DNA from 3 places in the Pseudomonas oryzae genome. Region 3 is predicted to be linked to each of the others. Evidence: predicted binding sites of a transcription regulator. Region 3 holds the regulator's gene; each other region holds the start of a gene.
The links. The regulator sigma-54, encoded in region 3, starts transcription at its own class of promoters, with help from an activator protein. The targets are predictions, from matches to a motif close to ANTGGCATNNANNTTGCTNT.

Region 1: BLT78_RS08675 (CmpA/NrtA family ABC transporter substrate-binding protein) is a predicted target of sigma-54. The motif match lies at 3,730-3,749, and genes of this name have one in related genera.
Region 2: glnK (P-II family nitrogen regulator) is a predicted target of sigma-54. The motif match lies at 4,055-4,074, and genes of this name have one in related genera.

Annotation. Positions count from the first base shown of each region.
Region 1 is NZ_LT629751.1:1,961,966-1,971,484, reverse strand. Features, by position in the region: gene BLT78_RS08690 (cytochrome C) at 1-249, opposite strand, end outside; gene BLT78_RS08685 (ABC transporter ATP-binding protein) at 363-1,157, opposite strand; gene BLT78_RS08680 (ABC transporter permease) at 1,168-2,160, opposite strand; gene BLT78_RS08675 (CmpA/NrtA family ABC transporter substrate-binding protein) at 2,220-3,590, opposite strand; gene alaC (alanine transaminase) at 3,939-5,162, opposite strand; gene BLT78_RS08665 (hypothetical protein) at 5,360-5,659, shown strand; gene BLT78_RS08660 (ANTAR domain-containing response regulator) at 5,762-6,340, opposite strand; gene BLT78_RS08655 (CmpA/NrtA family ABC transporter substrate-binding protein) at 6,356-7,567, opposite strand; gene acnB (bifunctional aconitate hydratase 2/2-methylisocitrate dehydratase) at 7,775-9,519, opposite strand, start outside.
Region 2 is NZ_LT629751.1:3,632,784-3,642,302, reverse strand. Features, by position in the region: gene rep (DNA helicase Rep) at 1-1,842, opposite strand, end outside; gene BLT78_RS16490 (YifB family Mg chelatase-like AAA ATPase) at 2,011-3,510, opposite strand; gene BLT78_RS16485 (accessory factor UbiK family protein) at 3,551-3,811, opposite strand; gene glnK (P-II family nitrogen regulator) at 4,272-4,610, shown strand; gene BLT78_RS16475 (ammonium transporter) at 4,657-5,973, shown strand; gene amt (ammonium transporter) at 6,051-7,301, shown strand; gene sutA (transcriptional regulator SutA) at 7,524-7,835, shown strand; gene BLT78_RS16460 (CPBP family intramembrane glutamic endopeptidase) at 7,898-8,668, opposite strand; gene BLT78_RS16455 (HAD family hydrolase) at 8,715-9,419, opposite strand; gene BLT78_RS16450 (tyrosine recombinase XerC) at 9,487-9,519, opposite strand, start outside.
Region 3 is NZ_LT629751.1:88,067-97,585, reverse strand. Features, by position in the region: gene lptA (lipopolysaccharide transport periplasmic protein LptA) at 1-201, shown strand, start outside; gene lptB (LPS export ABC transporter ATP-binding protein) at 198-923, shown strand; gene BLT78_RS00480 (RNA polymerase factor sigma-54) at 1,134-2,624, shown strand; gene hpf (ribosome hibernation-promoting factor, HPF/YfiA family) at 2,697-3,005, shown strand; gene ptsN (PTS IIA-like nitrogen regulatory protein PtsN) at 3,016-3,480, shown strand; gene rapZ (RNase adapter RapZ) at 3,484-4,341, shown strand; gene BLT78_RS00460 (HPr family phosphocarrier protein) at 4,359-4,631, shown strand; gene pmbA (metalloprotease PmbA) at 4,781-6,130, opposite strand; gene yjgA (ribosome biogenesis factor YjgA) at 6,224-6,745, shown strand; gene tldD (metalloprotease TldD) at 6,901-8,340, opposite strand; gene BLT78_RS00440 (carbon-nitrogen hydrolase family protein) at 8,337-9,191, opposite strand; gene BLT78_RS00435 (YhdP family protein) at 9,249-9,519, opposite strand, start outside.

The sequences.
Region 1 (9,519 bases), 1.9 Mb from region 3:
CAGACGCAGGTTGCTGGGGTAGGTGGTGCCCCAGGGGCCGTACCAGCCGAGGCTGTCGCCCTTCAGCCAGTCGCTTTCCGGGACCTTGTCCGGGGCCATCAGGTAGCCGGAGGTGTGACAGTCGTTGCAGCCGGAAATCTGCACCAGATAGCGGCCGCGCTCGATCAGTTGTTCATCTGCCTGGGCTTGGGGAATGAGGGGCGTTGCCGCCAGCAGGGCGGCAGGGAGCAGGGTTCGCAGCGGCCGCATGGCCTTCTCCTGTCATGGACTGTCCGCAACAGGTATAGCGCATGGCCAGCGCAGTTCGCTGCCCCGGCAGTGCCCGGGCGATGGATGGCCATCGACCGGGTGCCGTGTGCAGGTCAGGCCGCCGGCCGGCGCTGGCGCTGGTAGAGGAACTCCAGCACCGCGGCGCGGTACTCGTGGTAGCGCGGATCGTGGGCCAGGGCCATGCGATCGCGCGGGCGGGCGAGGCGGACGTCGAGGATGTCGCCGACGGTGGCCGCCGGGCCGTTGCTCATCATCACGATGCGGTCGGAGAGCAGCACCGCCTCGTCGACGTCGTGGGTGATCATGATCACCGTGTTGCCCAGTTCGGCGTGGATCTCCATCAGCGAGTCCTGCAGGTGGGCGCGGGTGAGGGCGTCGAGGGCGCCGAACGGCTCGTCCATCAGCAGCACCTTGGGCTGCATGGCCAGCGCGCGGCCGATGCCGATGCGCTGCTTCATGCCACCGGAGATCTCGCTTGGGCGCTTGTCGCGGGCGTGGGTCATGTGCACCAGGGCGAGGTTGTGCTCGATCCACTCGCGCATCTCGGCCTTGCCCTTCCGGCCCTTGAACACCTGCTGCACGGCCAGCTCGATGTTCTGGTAGCAGGTCAGCCAGGGCAGCAGGCTGTGGTTCTGGAACACCACCGCACGTTCGGGGCCGGGAGCGTTGACCTCCTTGCCGTCGAGGATCACCCCGCCGGTGCTGGCTTGGTAGAGGCCGGCGACGATGTTGAGCACGGTGGACTTGCCGCAGCCGGAGTGACCGATCAGCGAGACGAACTCGCCCCTGGCGATCTTCAGGTTGACGCTCTGCAGGGCACAGAACAGGCCCTTGTCGGTGGGGAAGCTGATGCCGACGCCGCTCAGTTCGAGGTGTGCATTCTTCATGGCGATCTCCTTAGCGCAGGTCGGCGTTCTTGTCCCAGCTGACGCGGCGCTGCAGGCCGAGCATGAGACGGTCGAGGACGAAGCCGATCAGGCCGATGACGATCACGGCGACCATGATGCGGCCGAGGGAGTTGGAGCTGCCGTTCTGGAACTCGTCCCAGATGAATTTGCCGAGGCCCGGGTTCTGCGCCAGCATCTCGGCGGCGATCAGCACCATCCAGCCGGTGGCCAGCGACAGGCGCAGGCCGGTGAAGATCATCGGGATGGCGGCCGGCAGCACGATGCGGCGCACGTGCTCGAGCGGCGACAGGCTGAGCACGCGGCTGACGTTGAGCAGGTCCTTGTCGAGGTTGGCGACGCCGACCGTGGTGTTGATCACCGTCGGCCACAGGCAGCACAGCGCCACGGTGAAGGCCGAGGTGACGAAGGACTTGGCCAGCAGCGGATCGGCGCTGGTATAGACGGCACTGACCACCATGGTCACCAGCGGCAGCCAGGCCAGCGGCGAGACCGGCTTGAACACCTGGATCAGCGGGTTGACGGCGCTGTAGATCGGCTTGCTCAGGCCGCAGACGATGCCCAGCGGGATGGCCAGCAGCGAGGCGATGGCGAAGCCGGTCAGCACCGTGTACAGGCTGGTGAGGATCTGCTTGAAGAAGGTCGGTTTGCCGGTGTACGGGCGCACGACGACCTTGGCGTCGGGGTCCCTGGCCAGGCGCTCGGCGTTGCGCGCTTCCTGGCGGGCGTGGAACTCGTCTGCCTTGCGTTGTTCGGAGACATGCTCCTGCACCAGGCTGGAGAACTGGCCGACCACCTGGGTCGGGCCGGGGAACTTGCCCAGACTGGTGTCGATGCTGCCGGCGACGACCTGCCAGAACAGCAGGAAGGCCAGGATGCCGGCGGCGGGCAGCAGCAGGATGGGCGTCCAGCGTTGCACTACGGCGGTCTTGCGGGCGGACTTGATGGTGTCCTGGATCGGCTTGGCGACGGCGGGATTGCTCATCGTCTGGTCCTCGGGGCTGAGGGGAGCCGGCGTGGCCGGCTCCCGGGGCGGCAGTGACGTCACAGGGAGGAGTCTTTCTTCAGACCGATCTTGAACTGCTCGATGTAGGCGTTCGGCTTGCGCCCGTCGTAGGTGAGGCCGTCGATGAAGTCGCTGCTCGGCGCGCGGAAGCCTTCCTCATCGGCCGGCGGGAAGTCGGAGGCCTTGGCCTTGCCCTCGGCGACCAGTTCGGCGGCGGCCGCCTGGTAGGTCTGCGGCTTGTAGACCTGCTTGGCGGTCTCGAAGTACCAGCTGTCCGGCTGGGTCTCGGCGATCTGGCCCCAGCGGCGCATCTGGGTCAGGTACCAGATGGCGTCGGAGTAGAAGGGGTAGGTGGCGTGGTGGCGGAAGAACACGTTGAAGTCCGGGACCTCGCGCTTGTCGCCTTTCTCGTACTCGAAGGTGCCGGTCATCGAGTTGGCGATCACCTTGGCGTCGGCGCCGACGTATTCGGGGCGAGCGAGGATCTGCACGGCTTCGGCGCGGTTGGCGTTGTTGTCCGCGTCCAGCCACATGGCGGCGCGGATCAGCGCCTTGACCAGGCGCTTGTGGGTCTCCGGGTTGGCCTCGGCCCAGGCCTTGGACACGCCGAGCACCTTCTCCGGGTTGTTCTTCCAGATCTCGTAGTCGGTGATCACCGGCACGCCGATGCCCTTGAATACCGCCTGCTGGTTCCACGGCTCGCCGACGCTGTAGCCATGGATGGTGCCGGCCTCCAGGGTCGCCGGCATCTGCGGCGGCGGGGTGACCGAGAGCAGGGCGTCGGCGCTCAGGGTGCCGGTGATGTCGCCCTGGGCCGGGGCGTAGTAGCCGGGATTGATGCCGCCGGCGGCCAGCCAGTAGCGCAGCTCGTAGTTGTGGGTCGAGACCGGGAACACCATGCCGAGGTTGAACGGCTTGCCCTGCGCCTTGTACTGCTCGATCACCGGCTTGAGGGCGTCGGCCTTGATCGGGTGCACCGGCTTGCCGTCTGCCATCGGCACGTGCTTCTTCATTTCCTCCCACACGGCGTTGGACACGGTGATGCCGTTGCCGTTGAGGTCCATGGAGAAGGCGGTGACCACCTCGGCCTTGGTGCCGAAACCGATGGTTGCGCCCAGCGGCTGACCGGCCAGCATGTGCGCGCCGTCCAGCTCGCCGGTGATCACCCGGTCGAGCAATACCTTCCAGTTGGCCTGGGCCTCGAGCGTGACGTACAGGCCCTCGTCCTCGAAGAAGCCCTTCTCGTAGGCGATGGCCAGCGGCGCCATGTCGGTGAGCTTGATGAAGCCGAGCTTGAGTTCTTCCTTCTCCGGATCGGCGGCCAGGGCGGTGGCGCTGCCGAGCAGCAGGCCGGCGGCGCAGGTCAGCCTGGCCAGGGTGCGTTGGATGGAGCGACGGCGATCGTGCATGGTGATTTTTCCTGAGGTCAGAAACGAAAAAAGACGTCGCAAGCGCGCCGATCCTGTGGGGATCAGCTGGCTTTTGACGTCTTTGTCAGTTCGTCCCGATCACCGCCGTTGGCGATCCGAAGACGGATGTGCGGTTACCTCTGCAAGGGGCTTGCCAGTTTTTCGGCGCGAGGCTTGGTGTGCTGGGGAAAGGAAAAATGCTCTGCTAAATCAGTGGCTTGGGGGTGTGTTTGGGGTGGGCGGTGGCCGTGATGGAGCGGGGTGAGGCGGCATGGGGCAGGTTGGTGCGCTTTTGCGGCGCACCGGAAGGGGCATCGACGCCCGCTTGGCGGGCGTCGATGGTCAGTTTCAGGGCTCCTTGCGGGGCTTGGCCTCGAGCAGGCCGTCGGCGCGGAACATCGCCTTGATGCCGCGGATCGCCTGGCGGGTGCGGTCGAGGTTCTCGATCAGCGCGAAGCGCACGTAGTCGTCGCCGTAATCGCCGAAACCGAGGCCCGGCGAGACGCAGACCTTGGCCTCGGCGAGCAGCTTCTTGGCGAACTCCAGCGAGCCGAGCTGGGCGTAGGCTTCGGGGATCTTGGCCCAGATGTACATCGACGCCTTGGGCTTCTCGACCATCCAGCCGATCTCGTGCAGGCCCTTGACCAGCACGTCGCGGCGCTCGCGGTACTTCTCGGCGATGTCGCGCACGCACTGCTGGTCGCCTTCCAGCGCGGCGATGGCGGCCACCTGCAGCGGGGTGAAGGTGCCGTAGTCGTGGTAGCTCTTGATCCGCGCCAGGGCGCTGACCAGCTCCTGGTTGCCGACCATGAAGCCGATCCGCCAGCCGGCCATGTTATAGCTCTTCGACAGGGTGAAGAATTCCACGGCGACGTCCTTGGCGCCCGGCACCTGCATGATCGACGGCGCCTTCCAGCCGTCGAAGACGATGTCGGCGTAGGCCAGGTCGTGCACCACCAGGATGTCGTACTGCTTGGCCAGCGCCACCACGCGCTCGAAGAAGTCCAGCTCCACGCACTGTGCGGTGGGGTTGGAGGGGAAGCCGATGATCATCATCTTCGGCTTGGGGATCGCCTCGCGGATCGCCCGCTCCAGCTCGGCGAAGAAGTCGACGCCGGGCACCAGCGGCACCGAACGCACCTGGGCGCCGGCGATCACCGCACCGTAGATGTGGATCGGGTAGCTGGGGTTGGGCACCAGCACGGTGTCGCCGTGGTCGAGGGTGGCCAGCATCAGGTGCGCCAGGCCTTCCTTGGAGCCGATGGTGACGATGGCTTCGCTGTCCGGGTCGATCTCGACCTCATAGCGTTCCTGGTACCAGCGCGAGATGGCGCGGCGCAGACGCGGGATGCCGCGCGAGGTCGAGTAGCCGTGGGTGTCGTCGCGCTGGGCGACCTGCACCAGCTTCTCGACGATGTGCGGCGGGGTGGCGCCGTCGGGGTTGCCCATGCTGAAGTCGATGATGTCCTCGCCACGGCGGCGGGCGGCCATCTTCAGCTCGGCGGTGATGTTGAAGACGTAGGGGGGGAGACGATCGATGCGCGCAAAGCGGCGCTTGCCGTGTTCGGCCATGATTTCCTCGGAGTACGTAAGCGCCCGGAACCGTCCGAGCGACGTTGGCCAGTGCGCTGGCCTGCGCGAAGGAACATACGCCAGCCGCCCGACGCCTGCAAGCGGCGCAGAGATAGCTTTGTGTCGTCAGGGCGGGCGGTGGGAGCTGGCCCGGTTAGTGCTGCACCACTGGTTTTTCCCTAGCCATGGTGCAGCTCATGAAGGCAGTCAGTCTCAGGACCGGGACGCAGGTTTCGCCCGGCAGCGAATTTCTCGATACCCGCTTCGGCAGCAAGGAGCTCAGGATCACGGTGATCCGCAACCCGGACCGGCTGGTCGCCGACCGGGCGCTGCCGGAGGGGGCCGACGTCCAGCTGGCCACGCTGGACAACCCCTTCCGCCTGGTCCGCGACCTGACCAACATTCTCGGCTCGGCGAAGACGGGCGATGTGCTCCTGCTGGTGTGCGGCGGGGAAAGGCTGTACCGGGCGACGCTGAAGTTTCTCGGCCTGGGCTGAGGGACGCTGTGTCGGGTGTCGAACCCGGACGGGCGTGCGAGGCACGCCTTGTCGGAGTCGCTACATCTATCGGGCGCCCCTCGCCGGGCGCCCTCGCCGAACTCAGTTGCCGAGCATCTCGTGCATCGAGATGATCTGCTCGGCCACCTGGATCAGCTTCTGCTGCTTGCTCATCGCCTGGCGGCGCATCAGGGTGTAGGCCTCTTCCTCGTTGCACTGGCGCATCTTCATCAACAGGCCCTTGGCCAGCTCGATGCGCTTGCGTTCGGCGAGTTGCTGGTCGCGGGCGTTGAGCTGGGCGCGCAGGGCCTGGTCGCTCTCGAAGCGGGCCATGGCCACGTCGAGGATCGGCTGCAGGCGCTGGGCGTGGATGCCCTCGACGATGTAGGCGCTGACTCCGGAACGGATGGCCTGGCGCATGACGCCGGGGTCGTGCTCGTCGGTGAACATGACGATCGGGTGGGGCTGGTCGCGGCTGAGCAGGCAGACCTGCTCCATGACGTCGCGGCCGGGTGATTCGCTGTCGATCAGGATCACGTCCGGGCGCACGGCGGCCACCCGCGCCGGCAGGTCGACAGTGAGGCCGGACTCGTCGATCACTTCGAAGCCGGCTTCGTTCAGCGCGCTCTTCAGGCGGCCGACCTTCTTCGCGGTGTCGTTGATCAGGAGGATGCGCAGCATGGGCAGACTCCGGGCTCAGAGGGCCAGCGACTGGCGTTCGGCCAGCGCGTGAAGGTCGAAACCGTGGGCGTAGGCGGCCGGCTCGCGGCCGTCCCAGACCTTGCCGTCCAGCAGGGTCGAGCGGCGCATGGCCTCGGGGATGGCGATGCCCAGCGCGCCGGCGGCCTCGCGGTACAGCGCGAGCTGGTGCACCTGGCTGGCAATCTCATGGTACTGCGGATCGTCGCGCAGGAAACCCCAGCGGCGGAACTGGGTGAGGAACCACATGCCGTCGGACAGGTAGGGCATGTTCACCGCGCCGTCGGCGAAGAAGCGCAACGGATGCGCATCCAGCCAGGCATGGCCGAGGCCGTCCTGGTACTGGCCGAGGAAGCGCGGCTCGAGGGTGGCCACCGGGGCGTTGACGAACTCGGTGGCGCTGAGTAGCTGGGCGGTGCTGCGGCGGTTCTCCAGGCCCTGGTCGATGAAGCGGCAGGCTTCGAGCAGGGCCATGGTCAGGGCGCGGGCGCTGTTCGGGCACTGATCGACGAACGCGCGGGTGACGCCGAGGACCTTCTCCGGGTGATCCGGCCAGATCGACTGGCTGGTGGCGACGGTGAAGCCGAGGTTCTCGTCCACCGCGTGGGCGCCCCAGGGATCGCCGGCGCAGAAGCCGTCGATGCGTCCGGCCCGCAGGTGGGTGACCATCTGCGCCGGCGGCACCACCACGCTGTGCACGTCGGTGAGCGGGTGGATGCCATGGCTGGCCAGCCAGTAGTACAGCCACAGGGCGTGGGTGCCGGTGGGGAAGGTGTGGGCGAGGGTCAGGCGTGCACCGCTCTGGTGCGTGCGCGCGCGCAGTGCTTCGCCGTCGGTCACGCCGGCCGCGCGCAGGGCCTGACTCAGGGTGATCGACTGACCGTTCTGGTTGAGGCCCATGAGGATGGCCATGGGCGTTACCGGGCTGCCGAGGCCGAGATGGATGCCGTAGACCTGGCCGTAGAGCATCTGTGCGGCATCCAGCTCGCCGCTGAGCAGCTTGTCGCGCAGGCCGGCCCAGGAGGCCTGGCGGCGCAGGTTGAGGGTCAGGCCGTAGGGCTGGGCGAAGCCCTGGGTGGCGGCGACGATCAGCGGCGCCGAGTCGGCCAGGGCCATGAAGCCGAGTTCGAGGACGTTCTTTTCCGGGGCATCCGAGCCGGCGACCCAGGCCAGGGCGTCGGTGCGAGGCATTGCGTGGTGGTCGGTCATCGCGTGTGTTCCATCGCTGCACAAAAAAGCGCCGTACCGGCCATCGCGCGGGGCGACAGTCGGGTACGACGCCATTGTCGGGGAACGGCTCCGCCGTTGGAGCGTTCTGCTGACTCGAGCAAAGCAAGCGCTGTGCCAGGAGGCAGAAAAGAAGAAGCCCCGCACGGGGCGGGGCTTCTTCCTACAGCGGTCTAGCGCTTACCGGACTCAGGCCTGCAGCACCGGGATGTTGGCCTTGGCGGCGGCATCCTTGTACTCGGCGATCTGGTCGAAGGACAGGTAGCGATAGACGTCGGCAGCCATGCTGTCGATGTTCTTCGCGTACTCCATGTACTCCTCGACGGTCGGCAGCTTGCCGAGGATGGAGGCGACAGCCGCCAGCTCAGCAGAAGCCAGGAACACGTTGGTGGCGTCGCCCAGACGGTTCGGGAAGTTACGGGTCGAGGTGGAGACCACGGTGGAACCGGTCTGCACGCGAGCCTGGTTACCCATGCACAGCGAGCAGCCCGGCATTTCCATGCGCGCGCCAGCCTTGCCGTAGATGCCGTAGTAGCCTTCCTCGGTCAGCTGGTGGGCGTCCATCTTGGTCGGCGGAGCCAGCCACAGACGGGTCGGAATACCACCCTTGACCTTGTCCAGCAGCTTGCCGGCGGCGCGGAAGTGACCGATGTTGGTCATGCAGGAACCGATGAACACTTCGTCGATCTTCTGACCGGCTACGGTGGACAGCAGGCGGGCATCGTCCGGATCGTTCGGCGCGCAGAGAACCGGCTCCTTGATCTCGGCCAGGTCGATCTCGATGACGGCGGCGTATTCGGCGTCGGCATCGGCGCTCAGCAGCTGCGGGTTGGCCAGCCAGGCTTCCATGGCCTGGGCGCGACGCTCCAGGGTACGGGCATCGCCGTAGCCTTCGCCGATCATCCAGCGCAGCATGGTGATGTTGGACTTCAGGTACTCGGCGATGGCGTCTTCCGGCAGCTTGATGGTGCAACCGGCAGCCGAACGCTCGGCGGAGGCGTCGGACAGCTCGAACGCCTGCTCGACGGTCAGGCCTTCGAGGCCTTCGATCTCGAGGATGCGGCCGGAGAAGATGTTCTTCTTGCCCTTCTTCTCGACGGTCAGCAGGCCAGCCTGGATCGCGTAGTAGGGGATGGCATGGACCAGGTCACGCAGGGTGATACCCGGCTGCATCTTGCCCTTGAAGCGCACCAGCACGGATTCCGGCATGTCCAGCGGCATCACGCCGGTGGCGGCGGCGAAGGCGACCAGGCCGGAACCGGCCGGGAAGGAGATGCCGATCGGGAAACGGGTGTGCGAGTCACCACCGGTACCGACGGTGTCCGGCAGCAGCATGCGGTTCAGCCAGCTATGGATGATGCCGTCGCCCGGACGCAGGGACACGCCGCTGCGGTTCATGATGAAGTCCGGCAGGGTGTGGTGGGTCTTGACGTCGATCGGCTTCGGATAGGCGGCGGTGTGGCAGAAGGACTGCATCACCAGGTCGGCGGAGAAGCCCAGGCAGGCCAGGTCCTTCAGCTCGTCGCGGGTCATCGGGCCGGTGGTGTCCTGGGAACCGACGGTGGTCATCTTCGGTTCGCAGTAGGTGCCCGGACGCACGCCCTGGCCTTCCGGCAGACCGCAGGCGCGGCCGACCATCTTCTGGGCGAGGGTGAAGCCCTTGCCGCTGTCAGCCGGAGCTTCCGGCTTCTTGAACAGGGTGGACGGCGCCAGGCCCAGCTCGGCGCGGGCCTTCTCGGTCAGGCCACGGCCGATGATCAGCGGGATACGGCCGCCAGCGCGGACTTCGTCCAGCAGGACTTCGGTCTTCAGCTCGAAGGTGGTGATGACTTCTTCGGTGCCGGCCTTGCAGACCTTGCCAGCGTACGGGTAGACGTCGATGACGTCGCCCATGGCCAGGTTGGTGCAGTCGAATTCGATCGGCAGGGCGCCGG
Region 2 (9,519 bases), 1.1 Mb from region 3:
GGCGGCGAAGGTGATGGCGAGGTTCTGCTTGGCGCGGGTGATGCCGACGTAGGCCAGGCGCCGTTCCTCCTCGACGGTGTCGGCCTCGATGCTGGAGCGGTGCGGGAGGATGTCCTCCTCCATGCCCATGATGAACACCGAGGGGAATTCCAGGCCCTTGGAGGCGTGCAGGGTCATCATCTGCACGCCCTCGGCGCCGTCCTCCTCCTCCTGCTGGCGCTCGAGCATGTCGCGCAGCACCAGCTTGGCGATGGCCTGCTCGATGGTCATGTCGCCGTCCTCGTCCTTCTCCAAGGTGTTCTTCAGCGCCTCGAGGAGGAACCAGACGTTGCTCATCCGGTACTCGGCGGCCTTGTCGGTGGAGCTGTTCTCGCGCAGCCAGTTCTCGTAGTCGATGTCGGTGATCATCTCGCGCAGCGCGGCGATCGGCTCCTCCTCGGCGCAGCGCTGGCGCAGGCGGTCCAGGTAGCGCTTGAAGCGGGCCAGGCGTTCGGTGAAGCGCTTGTCGAGGTGTTCGCCAAGACCGATCTCGTCGCAGGCGGCGTACATCGAGATGCCGCGCGCGGTGGCGTAGTTGCCGAGCTTCTCCAGGGTCGCCGAGCCGATCTCGCGGCGCGGCACGTTGATCACCCGCAGGAAGGCGTTGTCGTCGTCCGGATTGACCAGCAGGCGGAAGTAGCTCATCAGGTCCTTCACTTCCTGGCGGGCGAAGAAGCTGGTGCCGCCGGAGAGGCGGTAGGGGATCTGGTGGTGCTGCAGCTTCAGCTCCATCAGCTTGGCCTGGTAGTTGCCGCGGTAGAGGATGGCGAAGTCGCTGTACGGGCGCTGGGTGCGCAGGTGCTCGGTGAGGATCTCCATGGCGATGCGCTCGCACTCGGCCTCCTCGTTCTTGCAGCGGATCACGCGGATCTCGTCGCCATGGCCCATCTCGCTCCATAGCTGCTTCTCGAACACGTGCGGGTTGTTGGCGATCAGCACGTTGGCGCATTTCAGGATGCGGCTGGTCGAGCGGTAGTTCTGCTCGAGCATCACCACCTTGAGGCTGGGAAAGTCCTCCTTGAGCTGCATCAGGTTCTCGGGCCGCGCGCCGCGCCAGGCGTAGATCGACTGGTCGTCGTCGCCGACCACGGTGAACTGCGCGCGCTCGGCGACCAGCAGCTTGACCAGCAGGTACTGGCTGGCGTTGGTGTCCTGGTATTCGTCGACCAGCATGTAGCGCACCCGGTTGCGCCACTTCTGCAGCACCTCGGGGTGCTCCTGGAACAGCTTGACCGGCAGCAGGATCAGGTCGTCGAAGTCGACCGCGTTGTAGGCGCGGAGGGTGCGCTGGTAGTGCAGGTAGACGATCGCCGCGGTCTGCTCGCGCGGGTTGCGCGCCTTCTCCAGCGCTTCTTCGGGGAGGATCAGGTCGTTCTTCCAGGCGCCGATCAGGTTCTTGATCTCGTCGACGCCGTCGTCGCCCTGGTATTCCTTCTGCATGATGTCGGCGAGCAGCGCCTTGACGTCGCTCTCGTCGAAGATCGAGAAGCCCGGCTTGTAGCCGAGGTGGGCGTGTTCCTTGCGGATGATGTTGAGGCCGAGGTTGTGGAAGGTCGATACGGTCAGTCCGGCGCCCTCGCGGCCGCGCAGCAGGTGGCCGACGCGCTCCTTCATCTCGCGCGCCGCCTTGTTGGTGAAGGTCACCGCGACTATGTGACGGGCGGCGATGCCGCACTGCTGGATCAGGTAGGCGATCTTGCGGGTGATCACGCTGGTCTTGCCGGAGCCGGCGCCGGCCAGCACCAGCAGCGGGCCGCTGATGTAGTTGACGGCTTCCTGCTGGCGGGGGTTGAGTCGGGACATGCGGGCAGGGGTGTCTGGCTACGAGAGGGAGGGCGGCATTCTAGCAGGCCGCCCCGGCGCGGGCAGGGGCGAGCGACCGAGGGGCGAGCGCGGGGTGGACGGCTCGCGCGGCGCGTTTCCAGGGCAACGGTTTTCGATGGTGGGAAATGCCTTCGGCCGTTTCCCAGCCTACGCCGGGCCCTCGCTCGGGACCCGGTACTGCAGCGCCTCGGCCAGCTGGACGCGCTCGATCCGCGCCTCTCCCTCCAGGTCGGCGAGGGTGCGTGCCACCTTGAGTACCCGGTGCAGGGCGCGCAGCGACAGGCGCAGGCGCTCGCCCGCGGCTTCCAGCCACAGGCGGTCGGCCTCGGCCAGGGCGCAGTGGGCCAGCAGGCCGGGCAGGTCGAGGTGGGCGTTGGCGCAGCCCTGACGCGCCAGTTGCAGCGCGTGGGCGGCGGCCACCTGGCGCGCCAGCGCAGCGCTGTCCGGCCCTGCGGTGGCGGCGTGCAGGCGGGTCGGCTCGCGGCGCACCGCGAGGTGCAGGTCGATGCGGTCGAGCAACGGGCCGGACAGCCGCGCGCGGTAGCGCTGCACCTGCTCCGGGGTGCAGCGGCAGCGCTGCTCGGCGTCGCCCAGATAGCCGCACGGACAGGGATTCATCGCCGCCACCAGCTGGAAGCGCGCCGGGAAGCGCAGCTTGTCCTGGGCGCGGGCGATGACGATCTCGCCGCTCTCCAGCGGCTGGCGCAGCACGTCGAGCACGTGGCGGGGGAATTCCGGCAGCTCGTCGAGGAACAGCACGCCGTGGTGCGCCAGGCTGATCTCGCCCGGCCTGGGACGGCTGCCGCCGCCGACCAGCGCCGGGCCGGAGGCGCTGTGGTGCGGCTGGCGGAACGGCCGCTGCGGCCAGCCGCTGAGCGGCGCGAGGCCGGCCACCGAGTGGATGGCGGCGACCTCCAGGGCTTCCTGCTCGCTCAGCGGCGGCAACAAGCCGGGCAGGCGGCTGGCCAGCAGGGTCTTGCCGGTGCCCGGCGCGCCGCTGAACAGCAGGTTGTGGTGGCCGGCGGCGGCGACCAGCAGGGCGCGCTTGGCGGCCAGCTGGCCCTGCACCTCGGCGATATCGCCCGGACTGGTCGCTGGGGCCGGTTGTCCCGTCGTGGTCCAGGGCGCCAGCGGGGTATGCCCGGCGAGATGGGCGGCCACCTCCAGCAGATGCTCGGCAACGTACAGCGTCAGCCCCGAAACCAGCGCGGCCTCCTCGGCGTTGCCGCGCGGCACCAGCAGCGCGCGGCCCGCGGCGCGCGCGGCCAGGGCGGCGGGCAATACGCCGCGGAGCGGGCGCAGGGCGCCGGACAGCGCCAGCTCGCCGAGGCATTCGATGCCTTCCAGGCTGGCGGCGGGCAGCTGGCCGCTGGCGGCGAGGATGCCCAGGGCGATGGCCAGGTCGAAGCGCCCGCCGTCCTTGGGCAGGTCGGCGGGGGCCAGGTTGAGGGTGATGCGCCTGCTGGGAAACTCGAAGCCGCAGCTCTGGATCGCGCTGCGCACGCGGTCCTTGCTCTCGCGCACGGCGGTTTCCGGCAGGCCGACCAGGGTCAGCGAGGGCAGGCCGTTGGCGAGGTGCGCCTCGACGCTGACCGCCGGGGCGTCGATGCCGAGCTGGGCGCGGCTGTGGACGATGGCGAGGGACATGATCGCTCCTTGATCAGGTGTCCCGCGAAGACGCGGCTCCCTATTGGTGCGGCGGCTCCAGACGGGCTTCCAGTTCGGCTACGCGTGCCTCGAGCGCTTCCAGGCGGGCACGGGTACGCGCCAGCACCGCCATCTGCGCGTCGAACTCGTCGCGGCCGACCAGATCCAGCTTGCTGAAGGCGCTCGACAGCAGGGCCTTGAACTGGGCTTCCAGTTCGCCATGCGGCAACGGCGAGTCGGCGCCGAACAGGCGGCTGGCCTGACTGGCGAACAGGTCGAGTACGGCTTTGGGCGGCAGCATGGCGGTATTCCAGCAAAAGAAGGCGCCAGTCTAGCAAACAACCCGACCGATCCGCGCCTGGCGCGCGTTGGCGGAATTCGTGCCCGGAATTGGTGCGTTTGCGATCGACGCCGGCCCGTCGTTGCACTCCGATTGCGCGAAAGATCGCCGTCAATGCTCTTTAATGGTGCATAAAGGGCGCGTAAATGGCGGCGAAAACCGGTGAAATGGCGTAACTCCATGAAAAACAAGCAAATGCGAAGAGTTGGCAAGAAACCTGCAGCGGGCTGCTCAGCCGGTGCTCGTGTGTCACCGCCGCGGGCCAGGCGGAGCGGGGGACGGCTCCGCTACCAGTTGCCGGCCGACGTTGAATCCAGCCTGCGCAGTGTCTGTCACCTGTTACAAACGCCGGACTCTGCGCTTAGACTTGTCATGGGTTCGTTGTTCCTGGGGCAAGTCCACCATTACGGGAGAAACTTTCATGAAGCTAGTCACCGCCATCATCAAGCCGTTCAAGCTCGACGACGTGCGCGAATCGCTGTCGGAAATCGGCGTGCAGGGCATCACCGTCACCGAGGTCAAGGGCTTCGGCCGTCAGAAGGGCCACACCGAGCTGTATCGCGGTGCGGAATACGTGGTCGATTTTCTGCCGAAGGTGAAGATCGACGTGGCGATCGCCGACGACCAGCTGGATGCGGTCATCGACGCCATCACCAAGGCCGCCAACACCGGCAAGATCGGCGACGGCAAGATCTTCGTGGTCAACCTCGAGCAGGCCATCCGCATCCGTACCGGCGAGACCGGCACCGACGCGGTCTGAGCCGAAACAACTTACTCCAACGAACCCCCCGCCCCAGGAGTAACACATGACTCTGCGCAAGCTCGCAGGGCTCGGAGCCCTATTGTCCCTCGTTACCCCCAGCCTGGCTCTGGCCGACGAGGTCGTCCTGAACAGCGGTGACACCGCCTGGATGATGACCGCCAGCGCGCTGGTGCTGTTCATGACCGTGCCCGGCCTGGCGCTGTTCTACGCCGGCATGGTGCGTTCCAAGAACGTCCTGTCGGTGATGATGCAGTGCTTCGCCATCACCGGCCTGATCAGCGTACTGTGGGTCATCTACGGCTACAGCCTGGCCTTCGACACCGCCGGCATGGAGCAGGGCGTCGTCAACTTCAATTCCTTCGTCGGCGGCCTGTCCAAGGCCTTCCTCGCCGGCCTGGGGACCGACAGCCTGATCGGTGCCTTCCCGGAAAGCGTGTTCATCTTCTTCCAGATGACCTTCGCCATCATCACCCCGGCGCTGATCGTCGGCGCCTTCGCCGAGCGCATGAAGTTCTCCGCCATGCTGATCTTCACCGCCGTGTGGTTCACCCTGGTCTACGCGCCGATCGCCCACATGGTCTGGGCCGGCGACGGCGGCCTGATGTGGGACTGGGGCGTGCTCGACTTCGCCGGCGGCACCGTGGTGCACATCAACGCCGGTATCGCCGGTCTGGTGGCCTGCCTGGTGATCGGCAAGCGCAAGGGCTATCCGACCACCCACATGGCGCCGCACAACCTCGGCTACACCCTGATGGGCGCGGCCATGCTGTGGGTCGGCTGGTTCGGCTTCAACGCCGGCTCGGCGATCGCCGCCAACGGCACCGCCGGCATGGCCATGCTGGTGACCCAGATCGCCACCGCCGCCGCCGCGCTGGGCTGGATGTTCGCCGAGTGGATCACCCACGGCAAACCGAGCGCTCTGGGCATCGCTTCCGGCGTGGTCGCCGGCCTGGTGGCCATCACCCCGGCTGCCGGCACCGCCGGCCCGATGGGCGCCCTGGCGATCGGCCTGGCCTCCGGCGTGATCTGCTTCTTCACCGCCACCAGCCTCAAGCGCAAGCTGGGCTACGACGACTCGCTGGACGCCTTCGGCGTGCACGGCGTCGGCGGCATCGTCGGCGCCATCCTCACCGGTGCCTTCGCCGCGCCGGCCCTGGGCGGCTTCGGCAGCGTGGAAGACATCGGCGCCCAGCTGTTCACCCAGTTCAAGGGCGTGGCCTTCACCGTGGTCTACACCGGCATCGTCACCTTCGTGATCCTCAAGGTGCTGGACCTGGTCATGGGCCTGCGCGTCAGCGAGGAAGCCGAGAGCAGCGGCCTGGATCTCGCCGAGCACAACGAGCGCGGCTACAACCTCTGAACCCCTGATGATGGACACGGCGGGCGCCTTCGGGCGCCCGTCACAGGCGCCTGTGCGCCCCGAGAAAAGGTTTCGCCATGGAAAACGAACTGATTCCCCTGCAATACGCCCTCGACACCTTCTATCTGGTGATCTGCGGCGCCTTGGTGATGTGGATGGCGGCCGGTTTCGCCATGCTCGAGTCCGGCCTGGTACGGGCCAAGAACACCACCGAGATCCTCACCAAGAACGTCACCCTGTACGCGGTGGCCTGCGTGATGTACATGCTGGTCGGCTACCACATCATGTACTCCAGCCCGGAGGGCGGCATCCTGCCGAGCCTGGGCTTCCTGATCGGTGCCGAGCACGCGGTCGACGTGGTCGCCGCCGGCGGCGAGGATGCGCCGGGCTACTCCAAGCGCGCCGACTTCTTCTTCCAGGTGGTGTTCGTCGCCACCGCCATGTCGATCGTCTCCGGTGCGGTGGCCGAGCGCATGAAGCTGTGGGCCTTCCTCGCCTTCGCGGTGGTGATGACCGGCTTCATCTATCCGGTGCAGGGCTACTGGAAGTGGGGCTCCGGCTTCCTCAACCAGGCCGGCTTCCTCGACTTCGCCGGTTCCGGCGTGGTGCACCTGTGCGGTGCCGCCGCCGCCCTGGCCGGAGTGCTGCTGCTCGGCGCGCGCCGCGGCAAGTACGGCCCCGACGGCCAGGTCAACGCCATCCCCGGTTGCAACCTGCCGCTGGCCACGCTGGGCGCGCTGATCCTGTGGTTCGGCTGGTTCGGCTTCAACGGCGGTTCGCAGCTGGCCGTCAGCAGCATCGAGAACGCCAACGCCGTGGCGGCGGCCTTCCTGAACACCAACATGGCCGCCGCCGGTGGCCTGCTGGCCGCGCTGATCGCCGCCCGTCTGCTGTTCGGCAAGGCCGACCTGACCATGGCGCTCAACGGTGCCTTGGCCGGTCTGGTGGCGATCACCGCCGAGCCGGTGACCCCCTCGGTGCTGATGGCGGTGCTGATCGGCGCCGTCGGTGGCGTGCTGGCGGTGGGTGGCGTGCTGCTGCTCGACAAGCTGAAGATCGACGACCCGGTCGGCGCCATCGCCGTGCACGGCCTGGCCGGCACCTGGGGCCTGCTGGCCGTGCCGCTGACCAACGACAGCGGCAGCTTCGCCGCCCAGCTGCTCGGCATCGCCTGCATCTTCGGCTGGGTGTTCTGCGCCAGCCTGCTGCTGTGGGCCATCCTCAAGGCGGTGATGGGCCTGCGCGTGGACGCCGAGGACGAATACGCCGGCGTCGACATCGCCGAGTGCGGCATGGAGGCCTACCCGGAGTTCACTCGCAAGAGCTGATCCGGCCCCCTTTGCGGCCAGACGAAGGGCACCTGCGGGTGCCCTTTGTTTTTTCTGGCAGCGCGCTAGAATGCGCGCGAACGGCTCTGCAGCCCGGCTCGGGGCGGGGGTTGCCCACGGCGGCGACCCGGTGGAGTCCGGCCGAATTTGCACCGGCGGCGCGCGCAAGCGACGCTGTTGGGCTATATACAAAATGCTTTTGCAGCACCATGGGGTTTCATCATGAGCGAAGAAGATCTGGAACAAGACGAGCTGGAAGGCGCCGAGGAAGGCGAGGAAGAGCTGGGTGCCGCGCCGGACGACGACGGTGACGGCGACGACGAGGTGGCTGCCCCGGTAGCCAAGAAGTCGAAGAAGGAAGCCGAGCCGGAAGAGCTGCCCTCGATCGAGGCCAAGCAGAAGGAGCGCGATGCGCTGGCCAGGGCGATGGAGGAGTTCCTCGCTCGCGGTGGCAAGGTGCAGGAAATCGAATCCAACGTGGTTGCCGACCCGCCGAAGAAGCCGGACAGCAAGTACGGCAGCCGCCCGATCTGATCGAACCGATCGGGGCTGGTCGCGAGGGCGATCCCGGAATACCGGGATCGCCCTCGGCGTTTTCAGGGCAGGCGCAGCGGATAGCTGAGCAGCAGGAAGTGCAGCAGGTTGAGCGCACCGTGCAGCAGCACCGCGGCGGCCAGGCGCCCGGACAGCTGCATGACCCAGCCGTAACCGAGGCCGGCCAGGGCGGCGGCGAGGGCGAAGCCCGGGCTGAAGGGCGCGTGGGCCAGACCGAACAGCAGGGCGGTGAGGCCGATGCCGCGCGCCGCGCCGAGGCGGGCGACCAGTGCGCCCTGCAGCAGGCCGCGAAACAGCAGCTCCTCGGCCAGCACCGTGACGCCGAGGTTCACCGCCAGCCACAGCGCCAGCTCGGCAGGCCACTTCGGCTGCCAGGCCACCACGCCGAGCGCCAGGGCCAGCGCCGGCACGCCGAGCAGGGTGGCCAGTGCGCAGCTCCAGGCGGCGCGCGGCCGTGCCGACGCTGGCCGGCGGCTGGCGGACTCGCGCCACCACCAGGCCAGCAGGCTGGCGCCGAGCAGCAGCTTGTCCCAGTGCAGGCGCAGTGCGTAGGGCGCGGCGTCCGGACTGAGCGCGCGCGGCGCGGCGAGCGCCAGCGGCGTGAAGCCGGGCAGCAGGTGGGCGGCCAGGGCCAGGCTGGCCAGCAGGCTGCCGGCCAGCCACAGCCCGCGGGGCAGCCGCCCGGGCGGATACAGCAGCCAGGCGACGAACAGCGCGCCGCCCAGCAGGCCGGGCGGCTGGATGCCACCGGCGAGCAGGCCGGGGAGCAGCGTGGCGACGGGCAGCAGCAGCGGCGCGGTGGCGCCCCGCATGCTCAGCTGGGTCGCCGGCGCGTCGGACAAGCCCGGGGGCTCCGCGTCAGTGCCCGGCCTGCCAGGCGTCGAGCAGCGCGGGCAGCTCGGCCAGGCTGGCGATCTGCGCGTCCGGGCGGCCTGTGCCCTCCCAGGGCTTGCCCTGCGGATTGACCCACACCGCGCGCATGCCGGCGGCCTGGGCGCCCTGGATATCGTCGCGCGGATGGTCGCCGATATGCACGGCCTGTGCGGCGGGGATGTCGGCGTGCTCGAGCACGGCGTGGAAGGCGCGCGGATCGGGCTTGCTCACGCCCAGCTCTTCGGCGCTGAAGGCGAAGTGGAAGTAGTCGGCGATGCCGATGCGCTGCACGTCGGCATTGCCGTTGGTCAGCACGCCCAGGCGGAACTGGCGGCCCAGCTGCTGCAGGGTGGGCAGCACCTCGGGGAACAGGCTGACCTGCTGGCGCGCGGCGAGGAAGTGCTGGAAGGCGGCCTCGGCCAGGCGCGCGGCCTCGACCTCGGCGTAGCCGGCGCTGCACAGGCCGTGGCGCAGGGTGCGGCGGCGCAGTTCGCTGATGCGGCCCTTGAGGGTCGGGTCCTGCTCCAGCACCCAGCGCTTGCTGTGCTGCAGGCGTTCGTCCGCCTCGGCGCCGAGCACCGGGGCGTGCTCGGCCAGCCAGGTCAGCAGTTCGGCTTCGGCGCTGTCGAGTACCGGGCCGACGTCCCACAGGGTGTCGTCGAGGTCGAAGGTGATCAGGCGCAGGGTCACGGGCGGTCTCTCCAGTGGCCGCGATGGCCGACTGTTTCGGTCAGTCTCTGCATCATACCGCCGGAATTCATTCCTGGCTGTCGTCTTCGTCGCTTGCCGG
Region 3 (9,519 bases):
GAGCGCATCGTGCTGATCGACCAGGCCAAGGTGGTGCAGGAAGGCAACACCTTCGAAGGCGAGAAGATCGTCTACGACACCCAGCGGCAGATCGTCAACGCCGGCCGCGCCACCGGCAGCAGCGTGACCACCCCGCGCCCGCGCATCGACATGGTGATCCAGCCGCGCAAGAAGGCCGAGCCGGAGCAGAACGCGCAATGAGTACGCTGATCGCCCAGCACCTGGCCAAGAGCTACAAGGGCCGCGCCGTGGTGCGCGACGTCAGTCTGTCGATCGACAGCGGCCAGATCGTCGGCCTGCTCGGCCCCAATGGCGCCGGCAAGACCACCTGCTTCTACATGATCGTCGGCCTGGTCCACGCCGATCAGGGCCGCGTGCTGATCGACGACCAGGACGTCACCCATCTGCCGATGCATGGCCGCGCACGCGCCGGCATCGGCTACCTGCCGCAGGAAGCCTCGATCTTCCGCAAGCTGACGGTGGCCGACAACATCATGGCGATCCTCGAGACGCGCAAGGACCTCGATCGCGCCGGGCGCCGCGAAGCCCTGGAAGGCCTGCTGCAGGAGTTCCACATCAGCCACATCCGCGACAATCTCGGCATGAGCCTGTCCGGCGGCGAACGGCGGCGCGTGGAGATCGCCCGCGCCCTGGCCAGCGACCCGAAGTTCATCCTGCTCGACGAGCCCTTCGCCGGCGTCGACCCGATCTCGGTGGGCGACATCAAGCAGATCATCCACCACCTGAAGAGTCGCGGCATCGGCGTGCTGATCACCGATCACAACGTGCGCGAAACCCTGGACATCTGCGAGACGGCCTACATCGTCAACGCCGGCCAGTTGATCGCCGAGGGCGACGCCGAGAGCATCCTCGCCAACCAGCTGGTGAAGGACGTCTACCTGGGTCAAGAGTTCCGCCTGTAAGTCCCTCCCACCGCTTCACGCATGAGCCGCACGCCCGCCGTACCGCGCGGGCGTCGCATATCCCTACCTGACTGCGGCTTTTCGCCTGCCTGTCAAGCCTAGGCAAACTGGCAAATATCGGGCATATAATTTGCTATCAGCGGCGCCCCGGCGCCCAGCAGTGGACAGCGCGCAGGCGCTGGCAGACCCCAAGGTGCCAACTCCCAAGCCATGAAACACTCGCTAGTCCTCAAGATGGGCCAGCAGCTGACGATGACCCCGCAGCTGCAACAAGCCATTCGTCTGCTCCAGCTGTCGACCCTCGACCTGCAGCAGGAAATCCAGGAAGCCCTCGACTCCAATCCGATGCTCGAGCGCCAGGAAGACGGCGATGATTTCGACAGCGGCGACCCGCTGGCCGAAGGCGACGCCACTCACGGTGCGGCGAGCCTGGAGGGCGGCAGCGTCAGCGTCGAACGCGACCCCGACAGCCTCGACGAAGGCCAGTGGGAAGAACGCATCCCCAGCGAGCTGCCGGTGGACACCGCCTGGGAGGACATCTACCAGACCAGTGCCAGCAGCCTGCCGAGCAGCGAGGACGACGAGTGGGACTTCACCGCGCGCACCTCCTCCGGTGAAAGCCTGCAGAGCCACCTGCTCTGGCAGCTCAACCTGACCCCGATGAGCGACAACGACCGGCTGATCGCCATGTCGATCATCGACGCCATCAACAACGACGGCTACCTCGAGGAAAGCCTCGAGGACATCCTCACCTCCCTCGATCCCGAGCTGGGCATCGAACTGGACGAGGTGGAGATGGTGCTGCACCGCGTGCAGCAGTTCGAGCCGCTGGGCATCGGCGCGCGCGACCTCAGCGAGTGCCTGCTGCTGCAGCTCAACCAGCTGCCGGCCACCACCCCCTGGCTCGACGAAGCGCGCCGCGTGGTGCGCGAATACCTCGACCTGCTCGGCAGTCGCGACTACAGCCAGCTGATGCGCCGCCTGCGGGTCAAGGAAGACGAACTGCGCCAGATAGCCGAGCTGATCCAGCGCCTCAATCCGCGTCCCGGCGCGCAGATCGAGGCCAGCGAAGCCGAGTACGTGGTGCCCGACGTGATCGTGCGCAAGGACAACGAGCGCTGGCTGGTCGAGCTCAATCCCGACGCCATGCCGCGCCTGCGCGTCAACCCGCACTACGCCGGCCTGGTGCGCCGCGCCGACTCCAGCGCCGACAACACCTACATGCGCAACCAGCTGCAGGAAGCGCGCTGGTTCATCAAGAGCCTGCTCAGCCGCAACGAGACGCTGATGAAGGTCGCCACCCAGATCGTCGAGCTGCAGCGCGGCTTCCTCGAATACGGCGAGGAGGCGATGAAACCGCTGGTACTGCACGACATCGCCGAGGCGGTGGGCATGCACGAGTCGACCATCTCGCGGGTCACCACGCAGAAGTACATGCATACCCCGCGCGGCATCTACGAACTCAAGTATTTCTTCTCCAGCCATGTCAGCACCGCCGAGGGTGGCGAATGCTCGTCGACGGCGATCCGCGCCATCATCAAGAAGCTGGTGGCCGCGGAAAATCCGAAAAAGCCGTTGAGTGACAGCAAGATCGCTGGTTTACTGGAAGAGCAGGGGATTCAGGTGGCCCGCCGGACAATTGCCAAGTACCGGGAATCCCTGGGCATTGCGCCATCGAGCGAGCGCAAGCGACTGGTGTAACGACTGATCGCGAACACAGTTATTCGATGACGGGGCAACCCGTCAGCAACGTGGGTAATAAGGAGAAGCGGTATGCAAGTCAATATCAGTGGCCAACACCTGGAAGTGACCGACACTCTGCGCAACTACGTGAACGAGAAGTTCGAGCGCCTGGCACGCCATTTCGACCGCATCACCAACGTTCAGGTGATCATGCAGGTGGAGAAACTGAAGCAGAAGATCGAAGCTACCCTGCACGTTGCCGGCGGCGAAGTGGTCGCCAACGCCGAGCACGAAGACATGTATGCAGCCATCGACCTCCTGGCTGACAAACTGGACCGTCAGCTGATCAAGCACAAGGAAAAGCAGATCGAGCGCGAACAGGGCGCCGCCGCCCGCTGATCATTTTCCGATGATTCGACTAGAGCATATCCTGACCCCCGGCCGTTCCCAGGTGAACGTGCCGGGAGGCAGCAAGAAACGCGTTCTGGAACAGATCGCCAACCTCGTAGCCCGGGATATTCCCGGGCTCGACGCACATGACATCTTCGAAAGCCTGGTGGCTCGCGAGAAGCTCGGCTCCACCGGCTTCGGCAACGGCATCGCCATTCCGCACTGCCGGCTGGCCGGCTGCTCGGTGCCGGTGAGCGCCCTGCTGCGTCTGGACGCCCCGGTGGACTTCGATGCCCTCGATGGCGCCCCGGTGGACCTGCTGTTCGTCCTGCTGGTGCCCGAAGCTGCCACCGAAGAGCACCTCGAGCTGCTGCGCCAGATCGCCGGCCTGCTCGACCGCGCCGACGTGCGCGAGCGCCTGCGCCAGGCCCGGGACGGCTTCGACCTGTACCAGGTGGTGCTCGACACCGTGGATGGCCGCTGAGTCATGCGTCTGGTCATTGTCAGCGGCCGCTCCGGGTCGGGGAAGAGTACCGCCCTGGCCGTGCTCGAGGACAACGGCTTCTACTGCATCGACAACCTGCCGGCCAGTCTGTTGCCGGACCTGGCCGAGCGCGCCCTGCTGCACACCGAGCTGTCGCAGCCGCAGGTTGCCGTGTCGATCGATGCGCGCAATCTGCCCAGCCAGCTCAAGCGCTTTCCCGAACTGCTGGAGCAGCTGCGCCAGCACAACATCCAGTGCGATGTGCTCTATCTGGATGCCGACAACGCCACCCTGCTCAAGCGCTTCTCGGAAACCCGTCGACGCCATCCGCTGACCAACGCGACCCGCTCGCTGGTCGAGGCGATCGACGACGAACACCAGCTGCTCGGTCCGATCGCCGATCTCGCCGATCTGAAGATCGATACCGCCAACCTCAACCTCTACCAGCTGCGCGACAGCATCAAGCTGCGCCTGCTGGAAAAGCCGGATGCCGGTACCGCCTTCCTGATCGAATCCTTCGGCTTCAAGCGCGGCATGCCGATCGACGCCGACCTGGTGTTCGACGTGCGCTGCCTGCCCAACCCCTACTGGAAGCCGGACCTGCGCGAACACAGCGGACTGGAGCAGCCGGTCCGCGACTACCTCGACGCCCAGACCGACGTCGAGGAAATGTACCAGGACATCGTCGCCTACCTCGGCAAGTGGCTGCCGCGCTTCGCCGCCAGCAACCGCGCCTATGTCACCGTGGCCATCGGCTGCACCGGTGGCCACCACCGCTCGGTGTACCTGGCCGAACGGCTGGGCACCGCGCTGCGCGACAGCCTGGGCAACGTGCAGATCCGCCACCGCGACCTCAAGTAAGGACCCCGATCCCCCCGATGCCAGCCTGCGACGTCACCATCATCAACAAGCTCGGCCTGCACGCCCGCGCCGCCGCCAAGTTCGTCGGCGTGGCCGGACGCTTTCCCTGTCAGGTGCGGGTCGGCCGCTCGGCCGACAGCCTGGTGGACGGCAAGAGCATCATGTCGGTGATGATGCTGGCCGCCGGCAAGGGCACCTCGATCCATCTGTGCACCGAGGGCGAACAGGATCACGAGGCCCTGCAGGCGCTGATCGAGTTGATCAACAACTACTTCGACGAAGGCGAGTAGCGCCTGCAGGCAAGTGCTGGCGCAGGGTAGACAAAGGCGCAGCCTTGTCTACCAGAGACCACGCAGCGGGCCGGGCGGTGGAAGATCGCGGCGCGAGTCTTCCACGGGGTGGCCATCCAACCTACGGGCGCCCCTGCCCCAGCGCGACCTCAGCTGCCGCCGACCATCATCCGCTCGATCAGCACCGAACCGGTGCGCACGTTGCCGCGCGCCTCCACGTCGGAGCCCACCGCGACTATGCCGCTGAACATGTCGCGCAGGTTGCCGGCGATGGTCACCTCCTGTACCGGGAACTGGATGATCCCGTTCTCCACCCAGAAGCCGGCAGCACCGCGCGAGTAGTCGCCGGTGACCAGGTTGAGCCCCTGCCCCATCAGCTCGGTGACCAGCAGGCCGCGATCCATGCGGCGGAGCAGCGCCGCCTGGTCCTCGCTGCCGTGGCTGACGAACAGGTTGTGCACGCCGCCGGCGTTGGCGGTGCTCGGCAGGCCCAGCTTGCGCCCGGAATAGGTGCCCAGCGCGTAGGACACCAATTTGCCGCCGTCGACGAAGGGCTTGGCGTAGGTCGCCAGGCCGTCGCCGTCGAAGCTGGCGCTGCCCATGCCGCGCGGCAGATGCGGCCGTTCGTCGAGGCTCAGCCACTCGGGGAACAGCGTCTGCCCCAGCGCCCCCTCGAGGAAGGAGGACTTGCGGTACAGGTTGCCGCCGGAGATCGCGGCGAGGAAATGGCCGAACAGCCCGGTGGCCAGTTCGGCGGCGAACAGCACCGGCACTTCGCAGGTCGGCACCGGCCGCGCGCCCAGGCGCGCCACCGCGCGCTCGGCCGCGCGCCGGCCGATCGACTCGCCGCCGGCCAGCTCGCTGCCGACGCGGCTGACGTCGTACCAGTAGTCGCGCTGCATCTGCCCCTCGCCCTCGGCGATCATCACGCAGCTCAGGCTGTGCCGGCTGGAGGCGTAGCCGCCGACGAAGCCGCGGCTGTTGCCGTACACGCGGCAGCCGAGGTGGGTATTGAGGGTGGTGCCGTCGGCCTTGGTCACCCGCGGATCGGCGGCAAAAGCGGCGGCCTCGCAGGCCAGCGCCTGCTCGATGGCCTGCTCCGGGCTGATCGCCCAAGGATGGTAGAGGTCGAGATCGGGCAGTTCGCGGGCCATCAGCGCGGCATCGGCCAGCCCGGCACAATCGTCCTCCGAGGCGTGCCGGGCGATAGCCAGCGCCGCCTCAACCGTTTCCCGAATGGCCGCCGCCCCCTGCGCCGACGTGCTCGCCGAGCCCTTGCGCTGCCCCAGGTAGAGGGTGATGCCGAAACCGCGGTCGCGGTTGAACTCGACCGTCTCCACCTCGCCCTGACGCACGCTGGTCGACAAGCCCTGCTCCAGCGACACCGCCACCTCGCAGTCGGTGGCGCCCTGGCGGCGCGCTTCGGCGAGGATCGCCTCGACCTGCTCCTGCAATCCCGGCAGGGCCTGCGGCCCCACGCTTTCCACGGCTGAACTCATGTCCTGCTCCTGTTTTCCCGCCGGCACGCCGGCCGGGCCGGACAAGCGGCCCCTGAGTGGTTATCATGGCGCGTTTCCCAGCGGACCCGCCCCATGTCTGAACAATTCGACGACGACTTCTCCGGAGAGAAGAGCAAATCCCAGGTCAAGCGCGAGCTGCACGCCCTGCAGGACCTCGGCGAGCGCCTGACCACGCTCAAGCCCGAGCAGCTCGAACGCCTGCCGCTCTCCGACATGCTGCTCAGGGCCCTGCTCGAGGCGCCCAAGCACAAGGCCCACGCCGCCCGCAAACGCCACATCCAGTACATCGGCAAGCTGATGCGCAGCCAGGACATCGAGGCGATCACCGGCCTGCTCGACCAGATGGACGCCTCGACCCGCCAGTACAACGAGCGCTTCCACGCCCTCGAGCGCTGGCGCGACCGCCTGGTCGGCGGCAGCGATGCCGACCTCGAGGCGCTGCTCGGCGAATACCCCGAGGCCGACGTCCAGCACCTGCGCCAGCTGATCCGCCACGCCCAGCACGAGGCCGCGCACAACAAGCCGCCGGCAGCCGCGCGCAAGGTGTTCAAGTACCTGCGCGAGATCGACGAGACCAAGCGCGGCCTGCGCTGAGCAAAGTCACCGTGATGCCGCAGGGTGGATAACCGCGCAGCGTTATCCACCAGCGAACACCTCGATGGGCAATCGCTGCGCGAGTTGCCCACCCGCCCCATCGGTCCAACAGCGCTGGTGGACAAGGCTGCGCCGTTGTCCACCCTGCGACCTCGTCAGCCGCCGGTACCGCCGACGGTGATCGCCTCGATCTTCAGGGTCGGCTGGCCGACGCCGACCGGCACCGACTGACCGTCCTTGCCGCAGGTGCCCACCCCGCTGTCGAGCGCCAGGTCGTTGCCGACCATCGACACCCGGCTCATCGCCTCCGGGCCGTTGCCGATCAGGGTGGCGCCCTTGACCGGCGCGGTGATCCGGCCGTCCTCGATCAGGTAAGCCTCGCTGGTGGAGAACACGAACTTGCCGCTGGTGATGTCCACCTGGCCGCCGCCGAGGCTGGCGCAGTACAGGCCGCGCTTCACCGAGCGGATGATCTCCTCCGGCTCGCTCTCGCCGGCCAGCATGTAGGTGTTGGTCATGCGCGGCATCGGCAGGTGCGCGTAGGACTCGCGGCGCCCGTTGCCGGTCGGCCGTACACCCATCAGGCGGGCGTTGAGCTTGTCCTGCATGTAGCCGCGCAGCACGCCGTTCTCGATCAGCGTGGTGCACTGGGTCGGCGTACCCTCGTCGTCCAGGCTCAGCGAGCCGCGGCGGCCCGGCAGGGTGCCGTCGTCGACGATGGTGCACAGCTTCGAGGCCACCGGCTGGCCGATGCGGCCGCTGTAGGCCGAGCTGCCCTTGCGGTTGAAGTCGCCTTCCAGACCGTGACCGACCGCCTCGTGCAGCAGCACGCCGCTCCAGCCGTTGCCGAGCACCACCGGCAGGCTGCCGGCCGGCGCCGGCACCGCCTCCAGGTTGACCAGCGCCTGGCGCACCGCCTCGCGGGCGTAGTCCATGGCACGGTCGTGTTCGAGGAAGTAGCGATAGTCGGTGCGCCCGCCGCCGCCGTGGGCACCACGCTCGCGGCGGCCACCCTGCTCGACGATCACGCTGACGTTGAAGCGCACCAGCGGGCGCACGTCGGCACCGAGGCTGCCGTCGATAGCCGCCACCAGCACCTGCTCCCAGGTGCCGGCCAGACTCACGGTGACCCGGCTGATGCGCGGGTCGAGGGCGCGGGTGGCCTGGTCGATGCGCTTGAGCAGCTCGACCTTCTCCGCCCGGCTGAGCACCTCCAGCGGATTGGCGGCGCCGTACAGGCGCGGCGGCACCTGCACCGCCGGGGTCTGCACGCGGCCCTGCTGGCCGGCGCGGGCGATCGAACGGGCGGCCTGCACCGCCTGGCGCAGGGCGTGCTCCTCGATGCTGTTGCTGTAGGCGAAGCCGGTCTTCTCGCCGGACTGGGCACGCACGCCGACGCCCTGGTCGAGATGGAAGCTGCCTTCCTTGACGATGCCGTCCTCGAGCAGCCACGACTCGGACACCTGGCTCTGGAAGTACAGGTCGGCGGCATCGATGCCGGGGCCGGCCAGCTCGCCGAGCAGCGCCGGCAGGCGCTCCAGGCTGAGGCCGCCGGGGGTCAGCAGCTGGTCGCTGACGGAGGACAGGGTGTTCATGAGGACTCCTTGGTCGAAGGTTGCAGCGCTCCGGGGCGCAGGCGACGATGGGCATGCACCGGCATGCGCTGGCGGATCGCCGCCTGCGCCGGACGGTCGACCTGCGCCAGCAGCACCGCCTCGCCGCGCGGCTGGCGGGCCAGCGGCTCGCCCCAGGGATCGACGATCAGCGAATGGCCGAAGGTTTCCCGCGGCCCCGGGTGCTGGCCGCCCTGGTTGGCGGCCAGCAGGTAGCATTGGGTCTCGATGGCCCGCGCGCGCACCAGGATCTCCCAGTGTGCCGCGCCGGTCACCGCGGTGAACGCCGAAGGCGCGCTGATCAGTTCGGCGCCGGCCTCGCGCAGCGCGCTGTACAGCTCGGCGAAGCGCAGGTCGTAGCACACGGTCAGGCCCAGACGGCCGACCGGGGTGTCGGCCAGCACCAGGCGCTCGCCGTGGGCGAAATCGTCGGACTCGCGGTAGCTGCCGCGGCTGTCGGCCACCTCGACGTCGAACAGGTGCAGCTTGTCGTAGCGCGCGGCGATCTGGCCGTCGCTGTCGATCAGCAGCGAGCAGGCATGCGGCTTGCCGTCGCGCTGTCCTTCCGCCAGCAGCGGCAGGGTGCCGGCGACTATCCACAGGCCCAGCTCGCGCGCCGTCGCCTGCAGCCAGGGCAGCAGCGGCCCCTCGCCGGCGGCCTCGGCGCGGCCGAGGGCGGCAAGATCGCGGCGGCCCATGGCGGCGAAGTTCTCCGGCAGCACCGCCAGCCGCGCGCCGCTCTGCGCAGCCTGCTCGAGCAGCGCCCGCGCCCGCGCGAGATTGCTCGCCACGTCGGCCTGGCTGACCATCTGGATGACTGCGACAGTGCCCATCGTCTACTCCCCCGCACATGCACCCATCCTAACCCGGAGCGCACGGCGTTTGTCATCTTACGGCTTGCCGAACAGGGTGATCTGCGGGTCGCGCCAGGGTCCGGCGACCCGGTACTCGACGCTGGCCACCCGTGACAGGCGGTCCCCCACCAGCTGGTCGACGATGAACAGCGCGCCGGCCACCGGCGCGGCACCGGCCAGCAGCGCGGCCAGCGGCAGGTTGTTGGACAGCGGCAGGGTCACGCGCAACCTGGCGGCGATGCGGTCCTGGGCGACGTCCAGCTGGCCGTCCAGCTCCAGCCGGGTGGATGGGCCATCCAGCACCAAC